One region of the Pseudarthrobacter sp. O4 genome, then DNA from elsewhere that is predicted to be linked to it. Evidence: riboswitches for the same ligand, from Rfam matches in the RefSeq annotation. Region 1 holds a riboswitch; the other holds the start of a gene.
The links. Region 1 has a riboswitch for cyclic di-AMP ahead of ACQCSU_RS02930 (hypothetical protein). Riboswitches for the same ligand answer to the same signal wherever they lie in the genome.

Region 1 (14,405 bases):
TCTGACGTCGGGGCGCTCCTGGCCTCGGACGCCGCGGGGGAGGGAACAACCGGTGTGGCTGTTGAAGATGTGGGAGGTGCCGCAACGCTGGGCGCGGCAGGAAGGAAGACGTCGCTGACCACGCCCATGATGAATCTGTCTCCCGGCACCAGCGTTTTCACGACCTGCGTGGACGTTTCCAGTGTGGTCGACACACACCCTGCCGAAACCCTGTTTCCCGCGCCGAAGAAGATTGCGTAGTCGGCACCGGGCACGGGAGGAGAGTCCGGGAGGCGGTTGTAGTTGATGACGGCGGCCTGGGCGTAGGTGCCCTGATTCGCCCAGTACCAGAGGTTCTCGTCCGCGGGCGACCCGCCCTCCAGGTAGTCGTTGTAGGTGGGGCTTCCCGGGCCACCCCAGCGGGACGTCGGATTGACCACGTGATACGTCAGCCTGGTCCCCGGATCGGCAAGACCGAGCGCCTCCGTCGCCGTGAACGAGCCTGTCGGTGACCGGTACTCACGTTCCCTCAGCATGCCCTCAGGGGCGAATCCGTTCTCGCCGATAAAGCCCGTCGCCTGCCACTCCGGCGCGTACCCGTCGGTGCCCCTGACACACCCTGTGATCAGTACGGCGTTCTGCGTGAAGTCCGTGGCGGTAACGAAGACAACCCGGCTGGCGTCACCGGCAGAAAACTTCACCTCGCGGGCCGTCAGCTTTGCGCACGGTGAGGTTTCCTGGGCTGCGCCGTGGGCGGCTGACGGCAGCGCCGTGAATGCGGCGACCAGGGCTATCAGCAGCAGAGTCCTACGCAAGGCGTGCCGGGACATAACAAAATTCTAGTCGCCAGGATCCTCCATGGTCAGGGCTCCCGGGCTCCTTGCCTGTTGCCGGATCGGCACTCATACTGGCAGCGTCACGGACTGGCAGGACGGCCCTCAAATGCGGCACGGAAATACCCTGGAGCTGATTTCCTCGGCGCTGGTGTCGTTCTCGGGTTTTGTCCTGTTCGTGCTGGAACAGGACATCGCCGGCTTTGGCCTTCTCGCCGTGGCGCTCTTGCTGGCAGGGTTCAGCAGTTGGGGGCTCCTGCGGGATCTGGCCCTCATCGCGGCCGGGCTCGTGGCGATCAGCCTTGTCCCGATCACAACCGATATCAGCACGGGGCACATGTTGGTCATGGGTTCGGCCATGATCCTGGCCGTGGGAGTTCCGTACTCGGTTTCACGCTTTGTTTTCAAGGACCGTGCGGTCAGGTTCCCCGTGCGTACCGGGCAGGCGTGGACGCGGGCGGAGAAATGGTACCTGCCGGCCGTCGTCGTCATCGGCTACGCGCTGCTTCCGGCGTACATGGTCAATACGGGCGTCTACCGCAACTGGCCCGCGGTCTCGGACCCGGAAGGAATCATCCGGCTCTTTCTGGGTACCAATGTGCTGGGGATCTGGGACGAGCTGTTTTTCGTCTGCACCGTCTTTGTGCTCCTGCGCCGGCATCTGCCCGCGGCACAGGCCAACGTGCTGCAGGCCGTGCTATTCACCTCGTTTCTGTGGGAACTGGGTTTCCACGTGTGGGCGCCGTTGTTCATCTTCCCCTTCGCCCTCGTCCAGGCGCTCCTTTTCACGCGGACGAAATCCGTGTCCTACATTGTGTGCGTCCACTTGCTCTTCGACCTGGTGCTTTTCCTGGTCCTGATTCACGCCCACAACCGGGCTTGGATCAACATCTTCATCTACTGAGGGACGGGGCGACTATCCAATGGCTTCGCCCCCAGGCTGGGAACCTGGCCGCCGGTTGGGGAACGCGATCCGGTCAAGGTCGTTCGCGGCCACGACGGCCGCCCCGCCGGCGCGGGCCCTGGCCTGTTCGGCGAGAGGGCCCACGTCCGGATAGCGCGACGAGAAGTGGGTGAGGACGAGGGTGCCCACACCGCCGTCGGCCGCCATGGCGCCGGCCTGTCCGGCCGTCAGGTGACGGAACTGCGCCGCGAGGTGGGCGTCCTCGTCACCGAAGGTGGACTCGGCCACGAGCAGGTCGACGCCGTCGGCGAGTTCCTCGGCGCCGGGACATGGCGCCGTGTCCATGACGAAGGCGAAGCGCTGGCCGGGCCGCGGCACGCTCACGTCCTCAAGGCGCACGCCGCGCAGGCTTCCCTCGTGCTGAAGGCGGCCGACGTCGGGCCCCGCGATCCCGGCGGCCGCCAGCCGGTCCGGCAGGAGGGTGCGGCCGTCGGGCTCGACGAGCCGATAGCCGTATGTCTCGATGCGGTGGTGCAGGGGCCGCACTTCCAGGCCGGGCGCGATTGGGCCGGCCTCCCCGTGCGGATAGAGTCGCAGGTCAATTCCGGGGGAGGCGACGGCAACTAGCGCCCAGATGATGTCCTCCCCGGAGGCGGGATAGTGCAGACGGACGGGATGCGTCACACGGTCGAGGGCCATCCGCGAAAGCACGCCGGGCAGCCCAAAGCAGTGGTCACCGTGGACATGGGTGACGCAGATACGCGTGATCTCCGAGGCCGCGACGCCGGCGTGGATCATCTGCCGCTGGGTGCCTTCCCCCGGGTCGAAGAGCAGGCCCTCACCGTCCCAACGAAGCAGGTATCCGTTGTGGTTGCGGGTCCGCGTCGGGACCTGGGATGCGGTGCCGAGGACGACGAGTTCGCGCATGGAACCGAGTGTCCCACTCGTTCGGTGGATGCACGACCGGTCCGCCCTCAATACCCAGCTCCGGGTTACCTTGTCGCCGACCGTTGGGCGGTTCAGAATGGTCACCATGACAGCGTCCGGAGATGCAGCGCGTGACAAGAAGCTTGCGGCCATCGGCACGGCTGTGTCCGCCGCCGCCCCCGCAACCGTTGCGGGTCTGCTGCCGTGGGTGGTGACGCGCTGGAAAGTGCAGCAGCCTGTGCCGGGCGGACTGGTGGCCCAGTGCGCAGGCGTCCTTCTGATCGGCGCCGGCGCAGCGGTGATCACCAATTCCTTTGTGCGGTTCGCCCTTGAGGGAATCGGAACCCCGGCCCCTTTTGCCCCGCCGAAACACTTAGTGGTTGGCGGGTTTTGCAGGTTCGTGCGGAACCCCATGTACGTGGCCATTGGGGCCGTGGTCACCGGACAGGGCCTCCTGCTGGGACAGCCGAAGCTGTTCGGCCTGGCGGCGCTGGGCGCCGTTCCTGTGGTGGCCTTCGTCAGGTTGTATGAGGAGCCGACGCTGGCACGTAAATTCGGCGTCGACTATGAGGTCTACTGTAAAAATGTCCCGCGGTGGGTGCCGCGGCTGACACCATGGCGGCGAGGCTAATCCAGCGGCAGCGTTATCACCACGCACGTTCCTGTGGCGGCGGACGAGTCGATAGTCATCTCACCGCCGGCAAGGCCGACGGCGAGGCGCATGAGGCGCAGCCCCATGCCGGAGTGCCTTCCACTGGTGGCTGCCGGCACATCGAAACCGCCGCCGTCGTCGGTCACTTTCAGCTGCACGGCGTGGCTGACGCAGCCCAGCCGGACCGTCACCGCTGATGCATCTGCGAATTTGTAGATGTTGCTGAGGAGCTCCTGGGCCGCCCGGTACAGCAGTACTGCCGACCTCCGGTCCACTTCCATCCCATGGTGCGGAGTCTCCAGGCGCACCACGGTGCCGCGTTCACGCAGCGGAAGCGCAATTCGGTCAATCGCTCCGGCGACACCGAGCGTGTGGAAATCGACCGGATGTGTATCAGTCAGGACCCCACGTACGGCCACCACTTCGTCGCTGAGTAGTGATTTCATGCTTCCACTGTGCGCCTGCGCCCTTGGCATTTTCTGGTGCCCGCCAGAGACGGTGCAGGCCCGCCGTCCAGAAGGTGCGGCGCCGGGTAATCGGGTCCGTTCTTGCCTCTGGTCCCGGTCCCCGGAGTGGGTTACTTTGGAATGAGCGGAGTGCCCTAGTGGGCTCGTTGCCGACGGACGCCGGCGGGCACTGAAGTCGAGTAGGAAACTCACGGTGGCATACAGTGTGGCTCAGAAGCTCATCGCCTCCCATTTGGTTGCGGGGGAGATGATTCCCGGGTCCGAGATTGGTCTGCATATAGATCAGACCCTGACTCAGGACGCGACAGGGACCATGGTGATGCTGGAGCTGGAGGCGCTGGCGCTCGACAGGGCACGCACGGAAGTGTCCGTGCAGTACGTTGACCACAACCTCTTGCAGGCCGACAGCAAGAATGCCGAGGATCATGATTTTCTCCGTTCGGCCTGCCGCCGGTTTGGCCTGTGGTTCTCGAAAGCCGGCAACGGGGTGTCACATCCAACCCACATGCAGCGGTTCGGCGTCCCGGGCAAGACCATGGTCGGCTCGGACAGCCACACCCCGGCCGCAGGATCGCTCGGGATGCTCGCCATCGGCGTCGGGGGCACCGAGGTTGCCATGGCCATTGCGGGTGAGCCGCTGTACCTCAAGATGCCGGAGATCTGGGGTGTGCAGCTCACCGGTAATCTGCCGCCGTGGACCAGCGCCAAGGACGTCATCCTCGAAATGCTGCGCCGGCACGGGGTCCACGGTGGCGTCAACCGGATCATTGAGTACTTCGGCCCCGGCCTGGCGACGCTGACCGCAATGGACCGGCATGTGATCGCCAATATGGGCGCTGAACTGGGGGCGACCACCACGGTCTTCCCGGCCGATGAACAGGTTCGGGCCTTCCTGCGTTCCGAGCAGCGGGAGGGCGATTTCACCGAGCTCCTCGCCGACGCCGATGCCACCTACGACGTGACCGAGGAGATCGACCTCGCCACGATCGAGCCGCTCATAGCGCTCCCCAGTTCGCCGGGCAACGTGGTTCCTGTGCGGGAGGTCGCAGGGAGGCCGGTGGCGCAGGTGGTGATCGGGTCGTCTGCGAATCCCGGGCTGCGGGACTTCGCGATTGTGGCCGCAATCGTCAAGGGACGCCAGTCGCCGCCCGCCCTGTCCTTCGACGTCAATCCGAGCTCGCGTCAGATTCTGCAGGACCTGACGAAAATGGGTGCCACCTTGGATCTGATCCGCGCGGGCGCCCGGCTGCATCAGACCGGATGCATGGGCTGCATAGGCATGGGCCAGGCGCCGGCGAATGGGAGCAACAGCCTGCGCACCATGCCGCGCAATTTTCCGGGCCGTTCCGGTACCAAGGAAGACTCGGTCTACCTGTGTTCGCCCGAGACGGCGGCAGCGGCCGCATTGACAGGAACGATCACCGACCCGCGGGACCTGACGGGGCTGTTCGGTCTCGAGTATCCCAGGCTCGAAATACCCGCGGTGTCGAGCGTGAACACCTCGATGCTGGAGGAGCCGTTGCCTCCGGAGCAGGCCTCCGGAGTGACCCTGGTCAAGGGCGAAAACATCTCCTCGCTTCCGGTGTTCGGGCCGCTCGCCGACCGCATAGAGGCACCGGTCGCCCTGGTCCTGGGTGATGATGTCTCCACGGATGAGATCCTGCAGGCCGGGGCGCGCGCATTGCCATATCGCAGCAACATCCCGAAGCTAGCCGAATTCACCTTTGCCCAAATAGACGAAACCTATCCTGCGCGGGCCGCGGAAACCCGGGAGACTTCCGGCCATATTGTGGTTGCCGGCACGAACTACGGCCAGGGGTCCTCGCGGGAGCACGCCGCAATCACCCCACGGTTCCTCGGGCTGCGCGTGGTGGTGGCCGTATCTTTCGCGCGAATCCACTGGCAGAACCTGGCCAATTTCGGGGTGCTGGCGCTTGAGTTCGCCGACGCAGCCGATCGCCACCGCATTCGGAAAGGAGATGTGCTCCTGCTGACAGGCCTGCGCGACGCGCTCCTGACCGGTACGGAGATCCAAGTGCGTAACGAGACCCGGGACGAGCAATACGCCGTCCGGCATTCCCTCTCAACGCGTCAGGTTGAGATGCTCCTTGCCGGTGGCCTGATCCCGTGGCTGCGCGAGCGGGGAGCGCGGGCTGCACAACAGGCCGCGGATTGAACCCGCTGTTGGCGGCAGCACAGCGTTGTCGGTAGCACAGCGTTGACGGCAGCACAGCGGAGGGTGCAGTCCGTCCGGGCTGCACCCCTTTTCCGGCTCAAGAATCAGTGCTTCCTGAACGTGTCCTTGATCTTTTCTCCGGCCTGCTTCAGATCGGCCCGGAAGTGGCGGGCCTTGCCCTCGGCCTTGAGCCTGTCATTACCGGTGGCCGCGCCGGCTGCTTCCTTGCCCCTACCGTGGAGTTTCCCGGCAGCGTTATGGATCTTGTCACCCCAACCCATGATGTCCTCCCTAGTAAGCGGCCCCGCAGCGTGAACACCGCAGTAACCGACAATTAATTGTAGGGACGGACCGGCCCCAAAAGCACCCCTTCCGACCTCAAGACGACAGCCCCCGCGGAGCGAGGAGAGTCGTCCCTGGTACAAGGGTGCCCTGGGCGAAATTGCCGTCGGGCAATACTGGCCTGGCCAGAAGAAGCGCCACCGGCTGCCCACTCCGCAAGTTGGACTCACGGGGTGGGCAGCCGGAATTCGCGCGGGGCGAAGCTGGGGTTACTTGTAAACGCGGACCCAGTCGACCTGCATCTGGGAAGCCTTGGTGGCGGATCCGTCAGGGAACCAGTCGAGCTGCAGGGTCTGGTGCATGCCCACGGTGGGCTGGTGCGCCGGGTTCGTGTCGCTGAAGGTCTTCACGCCGTCGACGTATCCGGTGATGCCGGCAGGGGTCCACTCGACTGCATAGTTGTGCCACTGCGTGCTATCAACCGGCTTAGCCGCGTAGGTCTGGAAATCCTTGCCGCCACAGGCGTAATGCAGGAAGAACTTCATCATGGCGGTGTCCGTGCTGCCTTCGGCGTAGTCGATCTCGGCACAGTTAGCGGACGTGTTGTTGTTGGGCCAAAGGATCAGGACCGGATGGTACTTCGGGTCCCGGGCGTTGGTCTTCATGCGCGTTTCCCAGCGACCGTACTTCTGCTGGGCAAACTTCGCCGACATGCCGCCTGTGGTACCTGCGGCGTCACCATTTACCGTGGCCAAGCCGTTGGCGACGGACCAGGCCTGCGGGCTGCGGACGCCCTTGCCCGAATGTCCTGCACCCTTGAAGACACTCCACTTTGCGGAGTCCGGGGCGCCGGTGTTGGAGAACTCGTCTCCAGCCAGAACCGGGCCCCAACCAAAGTTGGTGGCTGCCTGCGTGCCGCTACCCGGCGTGGCAGCTGCTGCCTGGTTGGCGGCAGGAATGACGGGCGCTGGGGCGGCAGGAACGGCGGGCGCCGCCACGGCCGGGGCTGCTGCGGCCGGTGCACCGACAGCTGGCGCTGCCGCGGCTGGCGCCGCATCCGGGACCGTAGCAGCAGCAGGCGCGTCCGCGGTGGCCGTGCCGGGTGCGACGGCGGCGTCGGTGGCCGGAGCGGTCTGCGTCGGGGCTGGGGTTGTTGCCGCTGGCTTTGCCTCTGCAGTGGCGGACTTCGCCGGCGCGGTGGCCGGCGCCGAAGCATGCCCAGCCGCTGGCGGAGCACCAGCCCCATCTGTTGCGGGAGCGATGCTGCACCCCGTCAGGGACAGCGCGCCCATCGTGAGCGTGATGGCTATTTTCTTGAACAAGGGAACCCTCCGGGCTTAGGACTGACGCAAACGACAGCTGCAACTAAGGCGATGACGAATGCGCGAAGCTTCATTCAGCCCCCAGCACTGGGCGGGAGCGAGCAGGCACCGATCGGCGCAGCGGCGCCCGACATGCGGGCATCCGGGGCCCTGCGTGCGGGCCAGACCTTGAGGGCCAGGCGCCAACGTTACCTGATCGTAACCTTTGCCCGCAAGTTGCCGACGTCGGGTCCAGCAGCTGGTCGCGCCGGAGCGGGATCGGGTCGCGGAGACGGCCTCATTGTAAAACCGAAGTGCGGGCAGAATGAAGATGACCGGGGTATGCTGCACGCCGCTGTCGGCTCATTCGCACGGGCGCGTTTTTGAGGGCCTTGGCGTCGTGGCGGAGCTCGCGCCGTTGCCAGGCATCAGCTAACGCCGTGCCCGGGCAGGGGTGGTGCGGTGGAGTGGTAGCTGTGGCCGGTGGGGGTGCGGAGTTCGAGGGTGTGCCTGTGCCTGTTGGTGCCGTCGGGTCCTTGAGCCGGTTTGGCGGTCCAGCCGGGGGTTTCTTTGGTGTGGTTGCAGGCTTCGCAGGTTCCGGCGCCGTTGATGTTGGTGGTGGGGCCGCCTTGATGCCAGGGGATGATGTGGTCCAGGTGGCGTATCGGGGCGTCGCAGTAGGGGGTGCGGCAGGTGTCGTCGCGGGCCTGGATGTAGCGGCGGAGTCCGGCGGGGAAGAGCCGGGCGCGGGAGTCCATCGCGATGAGGCTGCCGGTTGCCGGTGCGGTGTAGAGCCGGCGGAGCCAGATGTCCATTTCTTTGTCTCCGCCTGCTTCTGTGTCGCCGCCTGCGCTGTCCCCGCGGCGACGGCCGGACCTCGTGCCGTCACCGGCCGGGCCTCCGCCTGCGCCGTCCCGCGTGCCGGCGTCCCCGGCGGGGGCGTTTTGGGCACGTGTGTCGTTGATCAGGTTCCGGGTCCAGCCGGCGGGGACGATGCCGTAGCCGGGGAGCCGGGCGGGTTCGCTGTCGGACTGGAGGAGGGTGCGGTCGGTCATGATGAGCTGGATTTCGATGCCGGTGATCCCGCCGGGGGTGCCGGTGGTCCGTTCGACGAGGCCGTCGGCCATGAGCTGACCCCGGCCCCTGGGGTCCCCGGCGGCGCGGAGCGAATCGGCGTGCCGGGTGAGGGCGGCGTACGCGGCGACGCCTTCGGCGACGGGGAGCAGGGCGGTGAGGTAGGCCATGGTGTCGGGTGCGGGGCGGAGGCTGACGTGCCGTTCGGTGGCGGCGTGGCTGGCGCGTTGGGTGGTGGAGCGGGGGTCCAGCCGGTAGGCGCATGCCTTGGCCGCGGCGATGATCTCCCGGTCGCCGGCGCCGGCGAAGGTGCCGGTGTCGGCGGCGAGCCGGGCGTCGACGGCGCAGCGGTCCGCGGCGGACAGGCAGGCGGTTTCCTTCACGAGGAGGGTGGCGCGCCATTCGTTGAGCTGGCCGGTGTGCAGGGCGGTGAGGGTGTGCGGCATTTCGGTGACGAGGGCTTTCGCCAGGCCCAGGAGCCGTCCGCCGCGGGCGGGGGATTCGCGCCGGGCCAGGGCGATCTGCGCCGCGACCCCGGCGCCGAGCTCCGCCGCCGGAACGCCCTGCGCGCGCCGGGTGCGGCGTTGGGCGGCGTCGAACGCGACCGTGATCCGGGCCTGCAGCGCGGCCGCGGCGGACTTCAGATCCTCCAGCTGCCGGAGCTGGTCGATCAGCCCGGCACCGCCGTCGTCGTCGGATGCGCGGGCGTGACAGGGGCGGACAGTACCGAGCAGGCGGGCGACATCCGTGACCGTAACGCCGCTTCCAGCGCCGCCATGTCCTCCCGGAACCACCACTTCGGGCTCCCGCTTGCCGTCCATGAACCCAGTCTTCCAGCGGGGTCAGACAAAAAGACCCGGCAGAATGAGCCGCGAGATAGGCCACCGAGAAACCGGCGCGGCGACCCCACAACAATGCGAAAGAATGGTCCCATGAGCGACGCCGGCGAGTTTATCGATTCCTCGCTGCAACGCGAAGGGTCCTGGTCCCGGGCGGACGAGTTGCAGGCACGCGTGGGCGGCGATCTGCGCTTCTATGGCGCCTCGGTCGGAGCGGTGCGCGGAACTGTCCGCGACGCGCTGCGTCGCCACCGCGAGTTGCTGCATGATGACATCACCGCGCTGAGCTCAGAACTTTGGTCCGTACCGGTTTTCGAGCGACGGCTGGCGGCCGTGGTCCTGCTGCAGTCCAAGGTCCGCATGCTGGACAACGCGGACCTGACCCGGATTGAAGGCTTCCTGAGAACCGCGCAATTGCGGGAGCTGGCCGATCCGCTCGCCGTCGACGTCGTCGGCCCGCTGGTTTCGGGACTGGACCTGCTGGGCAGGGTGCGAGCGGACAGCGTGCTGGACCGCTGGGCCCGGGAACCTGACGTCTGGCTACGCCGCGCCGCCCTGCTCTCGCCGCTCCGGGCGCTCCGGGCCGGCGGGGGAGACTGGCGCAAGTTTGTCGGCCATGCGAAGGCGGCGCTGGCCGTCTCACCGGGGCACGACGCGGACGCGGACGCGGACGCCGATGCCGACGCCGACCTCCTCCGGGAGGCAGTCGCCGTGGTGCTCGACGACGTCGCGAAACACCGGCCAGAGCTGGAATTCACGGCCACCGGGACGTGACGGAAGCGTCCCGCATCAGCTGTCGGACCGTCGCTCCACAACCGCGTAGGCCTTGCCATCCAGGAACTGCCAGTCCGTGACCACCATAAAGCCGAGTGCATCCACACGGTCGTTCAGGACATGGACGTCGAAACCGCCGTCGCGGGGCTCAGCGTCCCAGGTTGAGACGCGGACTTCCTGGCCTTCGAGGATCAGCAGCTCGGTGTTGACGTCAAAATCCTCCTGAGGCTGATCGCTCAGCTGGCAGATGGCGACAGAGTGGCTGTTCATTTCGGGCCTCCGCTTCAGGGATCGCTGCTGGCATCATCCTATGCCTGAGCCCGGCGATGCCGAGGGAAAAAGCCCCGGATGGACCCCGCACCCGTTACCTCAATGTGACATTCCGTGATCATCCCGTTACCGTTGTTAGGTGCCTGTTGTCTCCGATACGGGCGCTCCCCAGCCGATTGCCTAACTCTGCCGCGGCCCGGGGGTAACTCGCATCAACGTCCGGCAGAGACGGGGAAACCACTTTTTGACCAGCTGATATGCAGGTCTTGGGGTGAAGCCGCACGGCCCGCCACGCGGGCCCCGAGTGCGGCCGGGTGCCTCCCATCCGAATCCGACAGCTCACCTCGCAGGCATTGGGAGAGGCTACATTCATGACTTCAAGCAATACTTCCGCGCGCCATCGTGGCGCCACCACGAGCCCGCTTTCGGCAATTTCCTCCGCATTTGCGGGCAATGCAGGCACCATCGGCCGCCAGGCCGCCGTGATCGCCGCAGCATCAGGTCTGGTACTCAGCAGCGCCATGGCCGCCAACGCGGCGGAGGCACCCGTCGAGCGCAACTCCGCACCGGCGTCGTCCGTTGACGTCAAGGATCAGGTCTCCGCTCCGGTCAACGCGGATTCCACTGTCCAGATCGCCTTCGAGCGTCCGGCCGTGGTCTCGACTCCCGCGCCCGTCGTCGAACAGCCCAAGCCGGCTGCAGCTGTCCCCACCGCCGCCCCGGAGCTTGCCGCAGCTCCTAAGGCTACCGTGCAGGTCCAGGCCGCTGCCCCCGCCCCCGCCGCTGCCCCGGCAGCCGGCGGCGTCAACGCCACGCTGCTTTCGGCCGCCTACGGCCAGGTTGGAATCACGCAGGACTGCACTGCGATGGTCGAAAAGGCGCTCGGCGCAGCCGGCATTCCGGTAGGCGACATCGGCCCAGCGGCGTTCCTCAAGTACGGCAAGGTTGTGGCGACTCCGGAGCCGGGCGACATGATCGTCCAGGCCGGCCACGTTGCCATCTACGCCGGCAACGGACAGGCCGTCAGCGGTGGCATCAACGGCAATACAACCGTGGCACACCCGATGTCGTGGCTCACCGCCACCGGCCCCGTGACGTTCGTCCGCGCCGGAGTCTGACGCACGGCTAACGTGCAGGGTTTTACGCAGTAGGATAACGAGCCCAGCGGCTTAAGCGGCCGGTGATCAGTTGCCTTGGGGGCAGCGGATCACCGGCCTTCTGCGCGCCCGACCGCGCTGCAAGACCAGCACCCGCGCTGTAAGACCAGCACCCGCGCTGCAGGCCCGGCACCACGCCTAACCAGAGTTGCGCGGTGCGAACATGATGACCGCTACTCCAACCAGGCAGATCGCCGATCCCGCGATGTCCCAGCGGTCCGGCCGGAAGCCGTCGAAAACCATTCCCCAGGCCAGCGACCCTGCGACGAACACGCCTCCGTAGGCGGCCAGGATCCGGCCGAAGTGCGCGTCGGGCTGGAGCGTCGCGGCGAAACCGTAAATTCCCAATGCGAGCACCCCGAGCCCGGCCCACCACCAGTCCTTGCCCTCCCGCACCGACTGCCACACCAGCCAGGCGCCGCCGATCTCCGCTGCGGCGGCCAGCACGAACAACAGGACGGTTTTTGCGATAGTCACCGACTCATCATCGCAGCGTGGTCAGGGATTCCGGGTTGTCGCAAGGCGCAGGCGCACCACGCGGTACACGACGCCGGCCGCGAACATCAGCACCCCCGCGATCACGGACTCCACCGGCAGGGTTGCCACCAGGACCACGCACGCGACGGCGCCGATGAGCTGCAGGGCCTTGGGGTACCGGCGGTTTTCGCCGCTCTGGGTGTAGGCGGAGACGTTGGCTACGAGGTAGTAGATGAGGACGCCGAAGGAAGAGAAGCCGATGGCTCCGCGCAGCTCGGCGACGCCGATGATGACGCAGATAACGGCCGCCAGGACCAGTTCGGCCCGGTGCGGGACTTTGAAGCGGGGGTGGACGGCGGCCAGCCACCGGGGCAGATCGGCCTCGCGGGCCATGGCCAGGCTGGTCCGGCCCAGTCCCGCGATCAGGGCCAGCAAGGCGCCCAGCGCTGCCAGTGCGGCACCCAACCGCACGATCGGCGATGCCCAGTGCCAGGAACCGGCGGCGACGGCGGCGGCAAGCGGGGCCGGCGTGCCGGCAATTCCGTCAGCGCCGAGGACCGCGAGGATGCTGACGGCGATGGCGGCATAAACCGCGACGGCGATCCCCAGCGCGATCACGATGGCGCGCGGGATTGTCCTGCGCGGGTTGATGACTTCCTCCCCCATCGTGGCAATGCGGGCATAGCCGGCGAAGGCGAAGAACAGCAGACCTGCGGACTGGAGGATTCCGTACCAGCCGTGGGTGAGGACGCCGCCGTCGAACAGCTTCGGGGGATCAGCCGCGCCGGGGATCCAGCAGGCGGCCACCACGATAGCCAGGACCAACAGCACAGCCACCACAATGAACCGGGTCAGGGCCGCCGTGCGCGTCACGCCCCGGTAATTCACGGCAACCAGCAACACGACGGCGGCGATCGCCACCGGCCGCTCCCACCCGGCCGGCGCGGCATAGGCGGCAAACGTCAGGGCCATGGCTGCGCTGCTGGCCGTCTTCCCGATAACGAAACCCCACCCGGCCAGGAACCCCGGCCAGGGGCCGAGCCGCTCCCGACCGTAGACATATGTCCCGCCGGAGGTCGGGTATTCCGCCGCAAGCTGGGCCGAGGCCGTAGCGTTGCAGTACGCGACGACGGCGGCGAGCAGCAGGCCGATCAGCAGTCCGGACCCGGCCGCCTGGGCCGCGGGCGTGAAAGCGGCGAACACGCCCGCGCCGATCATCGACCCGAGGCCTATGACGACCGCATCGAAGGTGTTCAGCCTGCGGGCAAGACGGGGGTGGGAACTCAACGCTGGGGCCTTCCTGGAGGACGACGACGGCGGACCGCCCAGCGGGCCGCGCGTTCCAAATCTAGCGAGCACCGTGGCCTTTCGGCCTCAAGTTGCCGTGTAGCGAAGCAGCACGACGCCGTTGCTGAAGCCGCGGTTCTCGTCCAGGCGGAGCCGGGTGGTGCCGTCGGCGGGCCCGAACAGGGGCTTGCCGCGCCCGATCAGCACGGGGTGCACGTAGATTCTGTACTCATCGATCAGGCCAAGGCGCCGGAAGGTCGCGGCGAGGTCCGCCCCGCCGAGCGCCAGGTCACCGCCGGGCTGTGCCTTGAGCTCCCTTACCTCGTCGACGACGACGTCATGCACCACCGTGGTGTTCCAGCCCGCCGTTTCCAGGGTCCGGGAGTACACGATTTTCGGCATTTCGCGCCAGATGCTGGCGAATTCGCTCATCGGGCCGCTGTTTGCGGGGTCACTGTCCGCCGTCGGCCAGAAACCGGCCATCAGCTCGTGGGTGACCCGCCCGCTCAGGAACGCACCCATGGTGCGGAGCTCGTCGTTGAAGTGGCGGTGCAGTTCGTCGTCGACCATATGCCAGCTGATGTCCCGGCCCGGCCCTTCCATGTACCCGTCCAAGGAAACCTGCATCATCAGGATGATTTTTCGCATTACGGACCTCCGTGTTCACCGACCCAGCGTACGCCGCTGACCCCCGCAACGGTCCAGAGCGTGAGCCGCCGGACCCAAGGGTTTTCCAAGGTTTGCGCCTTGCGCTCCCGCCCAGCCTGCATCACAATTCAGGAAATCTAAAGTCCACCGCAGATTCTTTTACATTCGGGGGAACGCATGCCTGCGAACGTACTTGTGGCGTCAGCCGATACGGGGCCCTTTCCCGATATCCGACAAACCTCCATGTGCCGGGAATGAGACGCGGTGGATTCGACGGAACCGCGCCGGCACTACCGCTCAGCCCGCCGCAGCGAGGGTGAAGAGAGTCCTGCGCCCGGTTACTTCCGCAGGCTCCGTC
Region 2 (14,405 bases), 2.0 Mb from region 1:
CAATCGCAGCCGCGTGCCTCGGTGAATCCCGGGTGGAGCTGCTCTCCGCCGATGCAGCGCCGCTGGCGCCGGTGTACAACATGACCACGGGCGGGCTGTGGCGGGTACGGGGGACCGCACGCACCAGCTGCGGGGGCCCGCGCGGGAGTATCGGCGTCGTCCCCTTCAGCGTAGTGGTGAAGCTTATCCAGTCGCCGCTGCTCTGGTCCGGGATCGGTCAGGTTCCCGAACCACTGAGGAGCGGGCTGCTGGAGCGGTTCCCCTGGCAAACGGAAGCCCTGGTCTACGGCTCCGATCTGCCGGCCCTCCTGCCCCGCGGCGGACGGATGCCGCGCATCTACCGCGTGGCCGAGGTCGATCCGCAGCGCATCGCCATCTGGATGGAGGACGTGGCCGAGGCCCCCGCCGCGGCGTGGACGGACCACCGCTTCGCTGGCGCCGCCCGATTCCTGGGCCGGCTGGCCGGCAGCCGGCAGGTGCGGGAGCGCGGTCCCGCCGGGAGTGCCATCCGCGATGTGCAGGGGCTGAAGTTCTATCTGGACGGCGTGGCGTCAGCGGTGTTCATTCCGGGCATCCAGGGAGCCGAACTCTGGGCGCACCCGGCGGTGGCCGCCGCCGCAGACGCGCAGCTGATCACCGGCCTGCGCGGCCTGGCGGAACGCGCGCGCGGTCTGCTCGACATTATTGCGGCGCTTCCCACCCTTCCGGCCCACGGTGACGCCAGCCCCCAGAACCTGCTGATCAACCCTGACGCCGGGCCGGCCGGCAGCGCCGGAGATGCAGGGTTCACTGTGATCGACTGGGGCATGTACGGCTTCGCCTGCGTGGGGTTCGATCTCAGCCAACTGCTCGCCGGGTGGGTTAACCAGGGCCAGCTGCACGGCAGCGAGCTGTACCGGCTCGAACCGCTGTGCCTGGCCGCCTACTGCGAGGGGCTCGCCGAGTCCGGGACCCCGGTGGCCGAAGCGCACGTCAGTCGCGGCCACGCCGCCTCCATGGCGCTTTTCACCGGCCTGGCCGCGGTCGCAACGCAGCGGCTGGCGGAACCGGACTCCGCCGAGCTGCGCTCCCTGGTGTCCGGGCGGGTGGAGATGGCCCGCTTCATCCTGGAGCTGCTCGCTGCTACGGACAAGGAACGCTGCTAGCTCGCCGTGCCCACGTCCTTGGCATCCATGATCCGGTACGCGTAGCCCTGCTCGGCCAGGAAGCGCTGGCGCTTGGCCGCGAAGTCCTGGTCCAGGGTGTCCCGGGCAACGAGGGAATAGAACCGGGCCGCGCGGCCGTCCTTCTTGGGCCGCAGCAGCCGGCCCAGGCGCTGGGCTTCCTCCTGGCGGGAGCCGAAGGAGCCGGAGACCTGGATTGCGACGGAGGCCTCGGGCAGGTCGATCGAGAAGTTGGCGACCTTGGACACCACGAGGGTCTGGACCTCGCCGGCGCGGAAGGCGTCGAAGAGCTTCTGGCGATCCTTCACGGAGGTGTCGCCCTTGATTACCGGGGCCCGGAGGCGTTCGCCGATCTCGTCCAGCTGGTCGATGTACTGCCCGATCACGAGCAGCTGCTCGCCGGCATGCTCGGCCACGAGCTGTTCCACCACGAGCGTCTTGGACTCCGAAGTGGCGCACAGGCGGTACTTGTCCGCGTCCTCGGCCATGGCATAGGCCACGCGTTCATCGCGCGGGAGATCGATCCGGACCTCCACGCAGTCCGCCGGAGCGATGTAGCCCTGGGCCTCGATGTCCTTCCACGGCGCGTCGTAACGCTTGGGGCCGATCAGGCTGAAGACCTCGCCCTCGCGCCCGTCCTCGCGGACCAGGGTGGCGGTGAGGCCGAGCCGGCGTCGTGCCTGCAGGTCCGCCGTCATCCGGAAGATCGGGGCAGGCAGCAGGTGGACCTCGTCGTAGATGATGAGCCCCCAGTCATTGCCGTCCAGAAGCTCCAGATGGGAATACAGGCCGCCGCGCTTGGTGGTCAGCACCTGGTAGGTCGCGATCGTGACGGGACGGACTTCCTTGAGGGAGCCGGAGTATTCGCCGATCTCCTCCTCGGTGAGGGACGTCCGCTTGAGCAGCTCGTCCTTCCATTGCCGGGCGGACACCGTGTTCGTCACCAGGATGAGGGTGGTGGTGGAACTCGTGGCCATCGCCGCCGCGCCTACCAGCGTTTTGCCGGCTCCGCAGGGAAGCACGACGACGCCGCTGCCGCCGGCCCAGAAGTTCTCCATCGCCAGCTGCTGGTACGGGCGGAGCTTCCAGCCGGACTCGTCCAGCATGATCGGATGGGGCGTGCCATCGACGTAGCCGGCCAGGTCCTCGGCAGGCCAGCCGATCTTGAGCAGCAGCTGCTTGAGCTGACCGCGCTGGGAGGAATGCACCACCACGGTCTCGCCGTCGATCCGCGCGCCCAGCAGGGGAGCGATCTTCTTGGCGCGGCTGACCTCCTCGAGCACCGGGTAGTCGGAGGTGCGCATCACGAGGCCGTGCTGGGGATCCTTCTCGAGCCGCAGCCGGCCGTAGCGGGACATGGTCTCTTCGACGTCGATCAGCAGGGAATGCGGCACCGGGAACCGGGAGTACTTCAACAGCGTGTCCAGGACCTTTTCGGCGTCGAGCCCTGCGGCCCGGGCGTTCCAGAGGCCCAGCGGCGTCAGCCGGTAGCTGTGCATGTGTTCCGGGGCGCGCTCCAGTTCGGCGAAGGGGGCGATGGCGTGGCGTGCTTCGGTGGCCAGTTCGTGGTCGACCTCAAGCAGGATGGTTTTGTCACTCTGGACGATCAGCGGTCCGTCATTCACTGGAGCAATTCCTCAGCGGCTTCTACGTCAATAATCCGGTGGATGGACAGGACGCGTTCGGTTTCCTTCTCCGGGTCAAAGACCCGCACGCGTCCGCCGTTTACAGCTACCGGAACAACCGTTTCGCGGTTGGCATTCCCCAGGCTGTCCACCACGTTCATGACCACCCGCTGTTTGAGCCTGATCGCCTTCAGCAGGGTTTCCAGCCCCAGCTGGGTGGCCTCCTCGCTGCCGGGAGACGCGGCGGGATGGCCCCCGGACCCGCCGGCTGCCGGGCGCCCGCTGCGCAGCACAGAGAGTTGGGCGTCGACGTCGGCTGCCGGCGGGGCGGTGCGCGGGGCGGTGTACACCGGGCGCGCGGAGCCGGGAACGGCGGTGCCGCGGCGCAACCGGAGGACAGCGGACTCGGGCTCCTCCAGCGCCGGGGACAGCCCCAGGCTCCGGAGCAGCTGCGCGGTTTCCCGGGGCGCGGCCTGGGAGATCAGCACGGTGGGTGCGATGCGCGTCAGGCCCAGGCCGGCCGCAGCGGAGGTATTGAGCAGCTCCAGCAGCGCCGTTTCATCGTCGCTCTGGATGAAGCTGGCGGCGGCGCCGACGCGGAGGCTGGCGTGGCGGGCGGCGGTGTCTTCGATCAGGTAGCTGAGCGGCTGCGGGATGTCCGTGGCCGAATGCTGGCGCAGGAAGTCCAGCAGGGCCCCGGCGTCCTGGCCGGCGTCGAGCGCCCGGCGGACTGAGGAGACGGAGAAGCGGTAGATCGTGGCCGGCCCCTGGCCCTCGGCGTCGGCCATGGTCAGGAGTCTCTCGCTCAGTTCCGGGGCGAGGTAGCCGGGTGCCACGGCGGTCAGGTCGGCCTGCAGCAACACGTGGTTCAGTGCGGCGGGCAGGTGCTCGCCCAGGATGCCGAGGGCATCGTCGGGCTGCTCGGCCGCGATTGCCGCCCCGATCTGGCTCAGGGCGCCGGAGCCGATGAGACCGAGCATTTCGGCCTCGGCCAGGACACCGCGGATCAGCGAGCTGAAGCGCCGGGCCATCCGGGGCTGTGCCCAGTCGGCGCGTTCCAGGACGGCCGCGGCGTCCAGCACCGGAGCCTGCCCGTCCGGCGCCGAGGCTTCCTGGGTGAGTTCATTCAGGATTTCCAGTATCCGTTTCCGGACTACGGGGGCGTCCGGCCGCTGGGCCTCGGCTGAGAGCGCATTGATGGTGGTGCCTGCCGGGCCACGGTGTGCGGCCGGTCCCGGCGCGCCGCCGTTCACGGGCTGACCGACGAGCGAGGGAGCACGCTCGCTGGCGAGCCAGGCGTTGACCAGCCAGAGCCATTGCTCCTGGCGCGGCAGCGTCAGCCACTCCAGCTGGGGCGGCTGGACCCAGGCGGAGCTGTCGACGTCGAGGCGCAGCAGGCCGGCGAGGGCGCACAGCTCGGCCAGAACGCCGGCCTCGTGCAGCTCGATCCGCAGTGAATCGGCCAGGCGCTTCAACTCCCGCACCCCCACACCGCCGCTGCGCAGGGTGACCAGCGGTTGTTCACGGGCGATGTAGAGCAACTCGCCGACGAGGCGAAGGGTTTCGGCGATCGCTCCCAGGGCGGCGTTGCGGCGCAGCGCAGCGCTCGTTGAACCCAGCCGGGGCACCGGGGGGGCCAGCGCGAAGTTCTCAATGACGAAGCCGCCGCGCAGCGAGACGCCGACGCTGTGCGGAAGTTCCACGTGGGCGGCGTCCAGCGGCACCAGCAGACCCCGGCCCAGCAGCCAGTCCACGGGTCCGACGTCGGAGCCTTCGGTGGCCACGGAAGCGCGGCGCTGCGCCTGGGGTACGGCACCCATGGCCCAGTTCCCGAACCGGGCGAGCAGCGCCGTCGTGCGTTCCGGGGCGGTGGCAAGGATCTGCTGGAGGGATTCGGGCGAGGCTGTCCAGTGCTGCAGCGACAGGGCCGCCTCCATCGGCGTGGTGGCGGGGGAGATGGCGGCGCCGCTGCGGTGCAGCTCCCCGACGAGCTGGACCACGCGTTGGGCAAACGCGGGCTGGAGCCGCACGAGCTCGGTGTAGCTGCGCCCCAGCCCGGCCGGGTAGATGCCGATGACGTCTTTGAGGCAGCCGACCGGAAGGTAGTAACGCTGCCGCGCGGCGGCGGCCGGAGCGACGCCGTGCGGGGGCTCGGCCCGGTGCACGAGCGCCAGCTCCTGCAGCGAATGCAGCAACCTGTCGATCGATGTCAGGGAGGAGCCGTTGATCAGCTTCTTCAGCATCGCGGACGAAGCGCTGTGGCCGGTGTCGGTGTTGGTGCACAGGTGCAGCGTTTCCAGCGCCTGCATCTCCGGGCGGTTAAGCCGCTCCAGGGCGCGCTGCACGCTCACCCGGCCGCTCGCCCGGGCGGCGAGGGCGGCGAAGTCCGGAACACCGGGGGAGATGAGGTCCGGCCGCGCGGAGAACAAGGCCCGCAACGAGTCGTCGCTGCGTGCCTCCAGTTCCTTGCTGAGCGCGCGAATAAGGGACATCAGTCCAACGTTACCTTTCACCCGGCTCGCGCGTCCGGCGCCGGGCCGCGACACCGTCCACCACGAGCAACAGCATCAGCAGGAAAGCAAGGGGCAGTCCGTAGAGAGCCAAGGAGGTGATCCAGGCCGGGGCCACCAGATTGCTGAACGCCATGGCCATCACGATGCCCACTGTAAGCAGAGACAGCACGGCGGCTGCTGCCGCAATGATCAGCAAGGGCCGCCGGAAGCGCAATGGTGTCATGGGGGCAACGCTAACAGTCCGGCTTCGTCCGCGTCTCACGCCGTCAAAGTTGGGAAGGCAGGATAACCTTGGGGGAACAGACGAACACGGTCCGGCAGTCATACTTTGAACCCGCATATCCATGCGGATGCGGTGACGGCCGGCTGTGTCCCCAGCAGAACGAAGAAGGTTGATTACGTGCCTACCGGCAAGGTCAAGTGGTATGACAAGGACAAGGGCTTCGGATTCCTCGCAGCGGAAGACGGCCAGGAAGTCTTCCTGCCCAAGTCGGCGCTGCCGGAGGGTGTCATGGAACTCAAGGCCGGGACCCGGGTGGAGTTTGGCGTGGCCGACGGACGAAAGGGCGCCCAGGCACTGGGCCTGCGCGTGCTGGACAAGACGCCCTCCATCGCCAAGGCCAAGCGACCCAGCGCCAAGGACCTTGCCCCGCTGGTGCAGGACCTGGTCACGGTGCTGGACAACCTCTCCGGCACACTCTCCGCGGGCAAGTACCCGGAAGGCAGCAAGGCCAAGGCGATCGCCGTCGCCCTCCGTAAGGTCGCCGACGAGCTGGATGCGTAAGGCACCTGATGTCACCGGAACCTGAGCAGAACGCGCCTAAGGCGGCCGGCGAAGCCGGATTAGATACAGCCGGATCAAATACAGCCGGAACAAATACAGCCGGATCCAAAGCAGCGGGGTCCAAAGCAGCGCGGTCCAATACCGCCGGATCCAAAGCAGCGGGGTCCAAAGCAGCGGGGTCCAAGCCGCGCGCCGGTGTCCCGGTCTGGCGCACCGGCAAACCCGACGCCGTCCTGGCCGACGCCGTCGACGCCGCGCGCGCCGCGGTGGAGAGCATCGCCCCGGCCGAGCAGATCGGCCGGCACCTGAGCGCCCGCAGCGAGGGCGACCGGCTCGTCACGCACCTCTTCGAGTCCAAGCTGGCCGGCTACGGCGGCTGGCAGTGGTACGCCGTACTCACCCGCAACTCCCGCTCCAGGGTGGTCACGGTCGACGAGCTCGGCCTGCTGCCCTCTGAGGACTCGATCCTGGCCCCTGAATGGGTGCCGTGGGCGGAACGGGTCCGGCCCGAGGACGCCCAGGATGAGGAGGCCGCTGAACAGGCCCCCGGGTCCCCGGCCGCGGAGCAGGCTGCCGACGCCCCCGAAGGTGACTCCGACGACGCGGACGGCGACGGCGCCGACGAAGAGTACGACGAGGACGACGCCGACGAGGCAGACGGCGACGCAGACGGCGACGCCGGCGGACAGCCGGCCGGAGAGGCTGACTAGGGGTTGAAACGCTTCGGGATGATGCGGGGTGAGGGCCGGGCATGACGTCCACCTTCAAGTCCCTGCGCATCCCGAACTACCGGATCTGGTTCATCGGTGCGCTCATCTCCAACATCGGGACCTGGATGCAGCGCACCGCCCAGGACTGGCTGGTCTTCGCCCACCTCACCGAGCACGACGCCGGAGCCATGGGCATCACGATGGCCCTTCAACTGGGCCCCCAACTTTTCCTCGCGCCCGTGGCAGGGCTGGTGGCCGACCGCTTCAACCGCAAACAGCTGCTGGTACTGACCCAGTCCGCCATGGCACTTCTGAGCGCGGGACTCGGCATCCTCGTGGTCTCCGGGGCCGCCCAGCTCTGGCACGTGTACGGCTTCGCCCTGCTGCTCGGCGTGGTGTCCGCCCTTGATGCCCCGGTGCGGCAGACCTTCGTCTCCGAGCTGGTCCGGGACGACTACCTGCCCAATGCTGTGGCGCTCAACAGCGCCTCCTTCAACGTGGCCAGGATGATCGGACCCGCCGTGGCCGGCATCCTCACGGTTGCGGTCGGCCCGGGCTGGGTCTTCCTGATCAACACCGTCACATTCCTGGCGATGCTGCTGAGCCTGTGGAAGATCCCCACTGCCTCGCTTCGCCAGCTTCCCCGGGCGGTGGCCGGCAAGGGCCGCATCCGCGAGGGCCTGCGCTACGTGCGGTTCCGGCCGGACATCGTGGTGGTGCTGGTGGCGGTTTTCATCGTGGGTACCCTGGGACTGAACTTCGTCCTGTTCATCGCCGCCATGGTCGGCACCGAGTTCGGCCTGGACGCCAGCGCCTTCGGGCTGATGAATTCGATCATGGCCATCGGCTCCGTCGCCGGCGCCCTGCTCTCCGCCGGCCGGGGAAAGCCCAGGCTGCGGATCATTTTCGGGGCCGCCGGCGCGTTCGGAGTGACCTCAGGAGTCGCCGCCCTCGCCCCCGACTATTTCTGGTTCGGCGTGGCGCTGGTGCCGGTGGGCCTCTTCGCGATCACGATGATGACGAGCGCCAACGGCTACGTCCAGACGACCACCGACCCCGTGATGCGCGGCCGCGTGATGGCCCTCTACATGGCGATCTTCATGGGTGGAACCCCGATCGGCGCTCCGCTGGTGGGCTGGGTGGCGAATGTCGCCGGGCCCCGCTGGTCGATGGGCGTCGCGGCAGCCTCCGGCCTCATCGCCGCCGTGACCGGCCTGCTGTGGATCATCCGCGCGCGCGAGTTGCGGATCCGTTTCGATCGCAGGGCGCGGGGACTGCACCATTTCCGCCTCGAATCCGGCACCGCCGGAGGCCAGCCAAATGGCGGCGCCGGCGGCACCGCCGGAGGCACTTCCGGCGCCGCCCGGGGACGAATCCCAGACGACGCCGACGACGCCGTCGATCACTGACGCTTCAGCGTTACCTGTTTCGCGGGGGAGCTATTTCTTCAGCTCGCCCACGACGAAGTCGATGCATTCCAGCAGCGCCGACACATCGTCCGGCTCGATCGCCACGAAGGTCGCGATGCGGAGCTGGTTGCGGCCCAGCTTGCGGTAGGGCTCGGTGTCCACGATGCCGTTGGCGCGGAGCACCTTGGCGATCGCCGCGGCGTCGATCGCGTCGTCGAAGTCGATCGTCGCGATGACGTTGGAGCGGTCCTCGGCCTTGGCGACAAAGGGGGTGGCGTAGTCGGAGGCTTCGGCCCAGCGGTAGATCCGCCCGGCGGAGTCCGCGGTCCGGCCTGCGGCGAAGTCCAGCCCGCCGTTGGCGTTGAGCCACTGCACCTGGGCGTCCAGGGTGACCAGGGTGGCCAGCGCCGGGGTGTTGTAGGTCTGGTTCAACCGGGAGTTGTCGATCGCCGTCTGCAGGTCCAGGAAATCCGGGATCCAGCGGTCGCTGGCCTTGATCCGTGCCGCCCGCTCCAGTGCGGCGGGGGAGAACAGGCCGAGCCACAGACCGCCGTCGGACGCGAAGTTCTTCTGCGGGGCGAAATAGTAAACGTCCGCCTCGGACACGTCGACGTCGAGGCCGCCGGCCGCGGACGTGGCGTCAACCAGCACGAGCGAACCCTGATCGGCGCCGGCCACGCGCTGGACCGGCGCGGCCACGCCGGTTGAGGTCTCGTTCTGGGGCCACGCATAGACGTCGACGCCGGCCTCAGCGCGGGCGGCCGGACGGGTGCCAGGCTCGGACTTGATGATGGATGATTCGGCCAGGAACGGCGCCTTGTTGGTGGCCGAGGCAAACTTCGAGCCAAACTCGCCGAACGAGAGGTGCTGAGCCTTGGTCTCCACCAGGCCGAAGCTCGCAATGTCCCAGAACGCCGTGGAACCGCCGACGCCCAGAATGACCTCGTAGCCATCGGGAGCGCGGAAGAACTCGCTCAGTCCCTTCCGGACCGAGCCCACGAGGTTCTTGACCGGCGCCTGGCGGTGGGACGTTCCCAGCAGGGTTGCCGAGGCGGCAAGGGCTTCCATCTGTTCCGGGCGGACCTTGGAGGGGCCGGCGCCGAACCGGCCGTCCTTGGGCAGGAGGTTTGCGGGAATCGTGATGCTGGTGTCGCTCACAGTGGCTCCATTTTCGGCTGGTAAACGCTTGGCGGCTGGTACAACCCTTGCTTGGGAGGTGGCCCGGCAGGGTGGCTGCAACGAAGCCTCCTTGTCATTCTGCCTGACTGCCCCGGGCGGGCGGGAAAAGAGTCCGTCATAGTCCGGTCATTGAGACAAAGCCGCGAGCCCCCGGCTCCTGCTGAAGCGGCCGGGGGATTATCCGGAGTAATTCAAAATAGGCTAAGCTGTCCTGCGAACGTACGGCCGTTCCCGCCAGGGCACGCTGCCTACAACCGGCACGCGGTACGGTGGGAATGACGCAAGGACGGCGCTCGAGGAGCTGAGCTGAATGACGGATCTGATCGATACAACCGAGATGTATCTGCGGACCATTCTGGAACTTGAAGAAGAGAACATCGTCGCCCTCCGCGCCCGCATCGCCGAACGGCTGCGCCACTCCGGCCCCACCGTCTCGCAGACCATCGGCCGCATGGAACGCGACGGCCTGGTGGTTGTTTCGGGTGACCGGCACCTTGAGTTGACTGAAACCGGCCGGAAACGCGCCATCGGGGTCATGCGCAAGCACCGCCTGGCCGAGCGGCTGCTGGCCGACGTGATCGGCCTCGACTGGGCCTACGTCCACGAGGAAGCCTGCCGCTGGGAGCATGTCATGAGCGAGCGGGTGGAACGGCGGATCTTCGAGATGCTCAACCATCCCACTGTCTCTCCTTATGGAAATCCGATCCCCGGGCTCGCGGAGCTCGGCGGCGTGCCCTCCCAGCCCTACTCCGACGGAGTCGTGAGTCTGCTGGAAGCGATGGCCGGCTACGGGGCCGATTCCCGGATCACGGTGAACCGGCTTGCCGAGCCCATCCAGGTGGAACCGGAACTGCTCGTCCAGCTCGACGAGGGAGGCATCCGTCCCGGCGCCCTTGTGTCCCTGGAACGCGTCGGCGAGTACATCTCGGTCCGCGTTCCGGACATCGAAGGCGCCCTCGAGCTGCCTCCCGAGGTTGCCGCCCACGTCTTTGTTACCGTCGGCTAACCGTCCGGAACCACAACTCGTGGGATGACCCATGAGTTGTGCACAGCAGAGATAACGGGATTATTACTGGGCGGCTTAATCGCCTATAGTTAGTCACCAGTACCGATACCAAAGCGTTACCTGATCCGAAGCCGAACTCTGCCAGCGGATCAGTCGCAGAGTCACCTTATGGCAGAGGCGGGGGAACCACTTCCGGCTGTTTTCAAGCAGCCTTGGGGTGAAGTCCGCCAGCGGCAAGCACACTTCACCGAGGGACTTTTTGGATTCCCCTGTGCCTGGATGCTTGTTCACGGCGGACCGGGTCTTTGATCTCTCTGACCCGAATCCGACAGCTAACTTCGCAGGCTATCCAGAGAGGAACCGTTCTTGACCACCCAGACCTCGCGGGGCCGCCGTCGTGCGACCGGCCCCGCTCCGGAGCCGCGACCGGCCGTCGCCGTTATGGCAGACCGCCCGCGTGACGCGCACCGCGACGAACGCCGCGGCCGCCGGAGCCCGTTCCGCCAGGTAACGGAATTTGCCGCCGCCAGTGGTGTGGGGCAGAAGGCCGGCATTGCCCTGGCTGCTACGGGTCTGGTCCTGACGGTCGCCGTCCCCGCCACCGGCCCGGTCATGGCTACCGACGCCTCGTCGGGCTCGGTCTCCGCGGCGGCGCAGCCGAATGTGACGGCCGCCTCCGCCGCCAAGATCGACTTCAGCCGGACTGCCGTGACCACCAAGGGCGATCCCGACGGCAAGCTGAAGCAGTTGCTGAGCGCACAGTCCGCGGGCAGCATCACGCGCGCCGCTTCTTCCGGCAGCCTGGGCGCACCGCTGGACCAGATGGTTTCCGCCTCGCCCTTCGGCTACCGCGTCAGTCCCATCACCGGCGGTTCCGGCGAGTTCCACCGCGGCCAGGACTACGCCGCGCAGTGCGGAACGGCGGTCCACGCGGCCGCCAGCGGCACCGTCACGTTCACCGGCTGGCATCCCTTCGGCGGCGGCAACCGCGTGGTGATCGATCACGGCAACGGTCTGGAGACCACCTACAACCATCTGTCCTCAGCCAGCGTCCGTGTTGGCCAGACGGTCTCACGCGGCGATCTTGTGGCCATGAGCGGGACAACCGGCGCCTCCACCGGGTGCCACCTGCACTTCGAAGTGATGGTCAACGGCGACGTCGTGGACCCCACTGGCTGGCTCTAAAAGCCGATGGATGACTCTCGCATTCTTATGACACGCCGTGATCTGAATGTGACATTGAATCCCAACTGCTGTACCGTATGAAGTACGCCAACTTCTCCGAAGTTGGCGCTCTTGAGTGGATTGCCTAGCTCTGCCACCGCTCAAGGTCCGTTCGCATTACATCGTCTGGCAGGGGCGGGGGAACCAATTTTGGTCTTCGCAAGAAGACCTTGGGGTTAAGTCGCAAAGCTTCCCAGGAAGCAGCGCGGCCGGGTGACTCCCATCCGAATCCGACAGCTCACCTCGCAGGCATTGGGAGAGGCTACTTTCGTGTCTTCACGCCACAATGCTGCGCGTCACCGCGCTTGCGCGGCTCATTCGAGCCCGCTGAAATCCACGTCCCGTGCTGCCCTTGCTGGCGCCCGGAATGGATCTCACCCCGCCGACTCAATCTCTGCTGAGTCCGGCCCGCAGGCCAAGCACCTGCAAGCAGTTCCCGCTTTTGGCGCGTCTTCGCAGTACACCCTTCGCTAAGTAACCCATTCGGGGCGATCCGGCGTACCCCCAAGATGCCGGAGCGTCCTCTGTCCGCGCCTGAAAAGTGCGGTCCAAGGATCACGAAAGAGAGAACTTAATGACTACTCGTGCAAATACTGCACGGCACCGCGCCGAGGTCACCAAGACCAGCTCGCTTGCTGTCATTGCCAAGGCCGTCGGCGACAACGCCGGCACCATGGGCCGCCAGGCCGCAGTCGTCGCTGCCGCTTCCGGGCTTGTCCTGACCAGCGGAATCGCAGCCAACGCTGCCGAGACCAACGTTCAGCGCGAATCCACCTCCGCTTCGGCCCTCGAAGTCCAGTCGGGCACCCCGGCAACGATCTCGGCGGCATCCACCATTGCAATCTCCTACGAGAAGCCGGCCGTTTCCACCTCACCTGCTCCCGTCGTCGAGGCCGCAAAGCCCGTCGTCAACGTCCAGGACTCCCAGGCCGGGACCGCCGGCGCCTCGGCCTCGACGCAGGGACTCTCCGTTGCCAGCGGCGCCGGTGCTTCCATCGCTGCCGCCGCCTACGCCCAGCTCGGAGTTGCGCAGGACTGCACCGCACTGGTCACGAACGCCCTGGCTGCGGCGGGCGTCAACTACCACGGCTGGCCGGCAGGTTACCTGTCCCTGGGCCGCACAGTGGGCGCCGCCGAAGCTCGTCCGGGCGACCTGGCGTACTACCAGAACGGTGGCGTGGGCATGGCCCACATCGCTGTCTACGTCGGCAACGGCATGGCTGTCCACGGCGGCTGGAACGGCGGAACCACCGCACTGAACAGCGTCAACGTCGGCTCCGGACCGGTCTTCATCCGCGTCGGCGCTTAATCGCCTCTGGCTGAAAACAGCCTGAAAGTCTTCAACAGGAAGAGGACCCCCGCCCCTGTGGCGGGGGTCCTCACCTGTCTGCCCGGCCATCTCCGGCAGACACGCACACCTTTGCGGGAGAAAAATTCGGTGATCCGGCCTTGGGGTGTTTACTCTTGTGGTGTCGATCCATAGCCCGACCATGCAGAGGGCAGCCGGCCCTCGTGCCCCTGGCGGGTGCGGCCGTGAAGAGGTATGCGGATGCGCACTCTCGTTCTGAATGCTGGATATGAACCGCTCGCGGTAGTCACCTTCCGCCGGGCGCTCGTTCTCGTGCTTACCGGAAAGGCCAGTGTGGTGGCCGAAGGCGACGATCCCGTCGTTGGTCCCCAGGACATCCTGGGCCGGCCGTCGGTGATCCTGCTCCACCGCTACATCCGGCCCCGGTACAACACCGTGACGGCGGTCAGCCGCCGGGGTGTGCTTCGCCGGGACGGACAGCGCTGCGCTTACTGCGGCAAAGCGGCCCACACCATTGATCACATCCAGCCCAAGTCCAGGGGCGGTGCCGATTCCTGGGAAAACCTCGTGGCTGCCTGCCTGCGGTGCAACAACGCCAAGGGTGACCACACCCCCGCCGAGATGGGCTGGAGGCTCGGCTTTGTCCCGGGGCCGCCGAAGGGCACCACCTGGCAGATTAAGGAACTGGAAAAGCCGGCGCCGGCCTGGGATCCGTTCCTGCTGCCGGAATCCGCGGCCTGATTCGTTTGCTTGACCTTTCTGCCGGGCCCTGTTGCGGCCCGGGCCCGGGCCGGGGCCGCGTGGCACCGCGCTAGGCTGGGCCAATGGAATTCGATGCTGTGGAATTCGACCCTGTGGAATTCGATGCTGTCATACTCGCCGGAGGGCGGTCCTCACGGTTGGGCGGCTCGACCAAGTCCGCCCTGGTGCTCGGCGGCCGGACCCTCCTCGAACGCGCGCTGCAGGCCGCGCAGGGGGCCGGGGTGATCGTCGTCGTCGGACCGGACCCGGGATCGCTTCCTGCGGGGGTGCTGAACTGCCGGGAAGAGCCGCCTTTTGCTGGGCCGGCCGCCGCCATCGCCGCCGGACTCGCCGCCCTGGCGGCCCACCATTCGGGGGATGGCCGGACCGTCCGTGCGCCTCCGCTGACCCTCGTGCTGGCCTGCGACATGCCCCGGGTGGATGCCGCTGTCACGGCGCTGCGCGAGGCCCTGGATGCCGGGCCGGAGGCCGACGCCGTCATGGCAGTCTCCGCGGACGGGCGCCAGCAACCGCTCGCCGGCTTTTATGGCACGGCCGCGCTACAACACTCCGTCGCGGAAGCCGCACAGCGGGGCGGGCTGGCGGACGCCTCGGTGTTCTCCCTTCTTGCTAGTCTTGATGTGCGGGGAATTCTCGTGCCCTCCGGTTCCACGGATGACGTGGACACCTGGGACGATGCCGCCGCACTTGGGGTATCCGGCCGGAGTCCGGACCATGGACC

Region 2: another riboswitch for cyclic di-AMP. It lies ahead of ACQCSU_RS15670 (NlpC/P60 family protein); the one in region 1 lies ahead of ACQCSU_RS02930 (hypothetical protein).

What each region holds. Positions count from the first base shown of each region.
Region 1 covers NZ_CP189591.1:642,807-657,211, reverse strand. Annotated here, with positions in the region: gene ACQCSU_RS02985 (hypothetical protein) at 1-809, opposite strand, end outside; gene ACQCSU_RS02980 (CPBP family glutamic-type intramembrane protease) at 922-1,716, shown strand; gene ACQCSU_RS02975 (ribonuclease Z) at 1,729-2,643, opposite strand; gene ACQCSU_RS02970 (methyltransferase family protein) at 2,750-3,274, shown strand; gene ACQCSU_RS02965 (sensor histidine kinase) at 3,271-3,741, opposite strand; gene ACQCSU_RS02960 (aconitate hydratase) at 3,956-5,938, shown strand; gene ACQCSU_RS02955 (CsbD family protein) at 6,043-6,219, opposite strand; gene ACQCSU_RS02950 (glycoside hydrolase family 16 protein) at 6,490-7,542, opposite strand; gene ACQCSU_RS02945 (DUF222 domain-containing protein) at 7,950-9,416, opposite strand; gene ACQCSU_RS02940 (DNA alkylation repair protein) at 9,528-10,208, shown strand; gene ACQCSU_RS02935 (hypothetical protein) at 10,224-10,478, opposite strand; cyclic di-AMP (ydaO/yuaA leader) riboswitch at 10,646-10,845, shown strand; gene ACQCSU_RS02930 (hypothetical protein) at 10,850-11,596, shown strand; gene ACQCSU_RS02925 (YnfA family protein) at 11,774-12,112, opposite strand; gene ACQCSU_RS02920 (APC family permease) at 12,134-13,399, opposite strand; gene ACQCSU_RS02915 (dihydrofolate reductase family protein) at 13,487-14,047, opposite strand; gene ACQCSU_RS02910 (serine hydrolase) at 14,312-14,405, shown strand, end outside.
Region 2 covers NZ_CP189591.1:3,344,258-3,358,662, forward strand. Annotated here, with positions in the region: gene ACQCSU_RS15620 (phosphotransferase) at 1-1,145, shown strand, start outside; gene ACQCSU_RS15625 (DNA repair helicase XPB) at 1,142-2,788, opposite strand; gene ACQCSU_RS15630 (helicase-associated domain-containing protein) at 2,785-5,280, opposite strand; gene ACQCSU_RS15635 (hypothetical protein) at 5,291-5,524, opposite strand; gene ACQCSU_RS15640 (cold-shock protein) at 5,702-6,085, shown strand; gene ACQCSU_RS15645 (DUF3027 domain-containing protein) at 6,094-6,795, shown strand; gene ACQCSU_RS15650 (MFS transporter) at 6,837-8,204, shown strand; gene serC (phosphoserine transaminase) at 8,235-9,362, opposite strand; gene ACQCSU_RS15660 (metal-dependent transcriptional regulator) at 9,694-10,389, shown strand; cyclic di-AMP (ydaO/yuaA leader) riboswitch at 10,539-10,751, shown strand; gene ACQCSU_RS15665 (M23 family metallopeptidase) at 10,756-11,574, shown strand; cyclic di-AMP (ydaO/yuaA leader) riboswitch at 11,710-11,879, shown strand; gene ACQCSU_RS15670 (NlpC/P60 family protein) at 12,188-12,922, shown strand; gene ACQCSU_RS15675 (HNH endonuclease) at 13,163-13,663, shown strand; gene mobA (molybdenum cofactor guanylyltransferase) at 13,747-14,405, shown strand, end outside.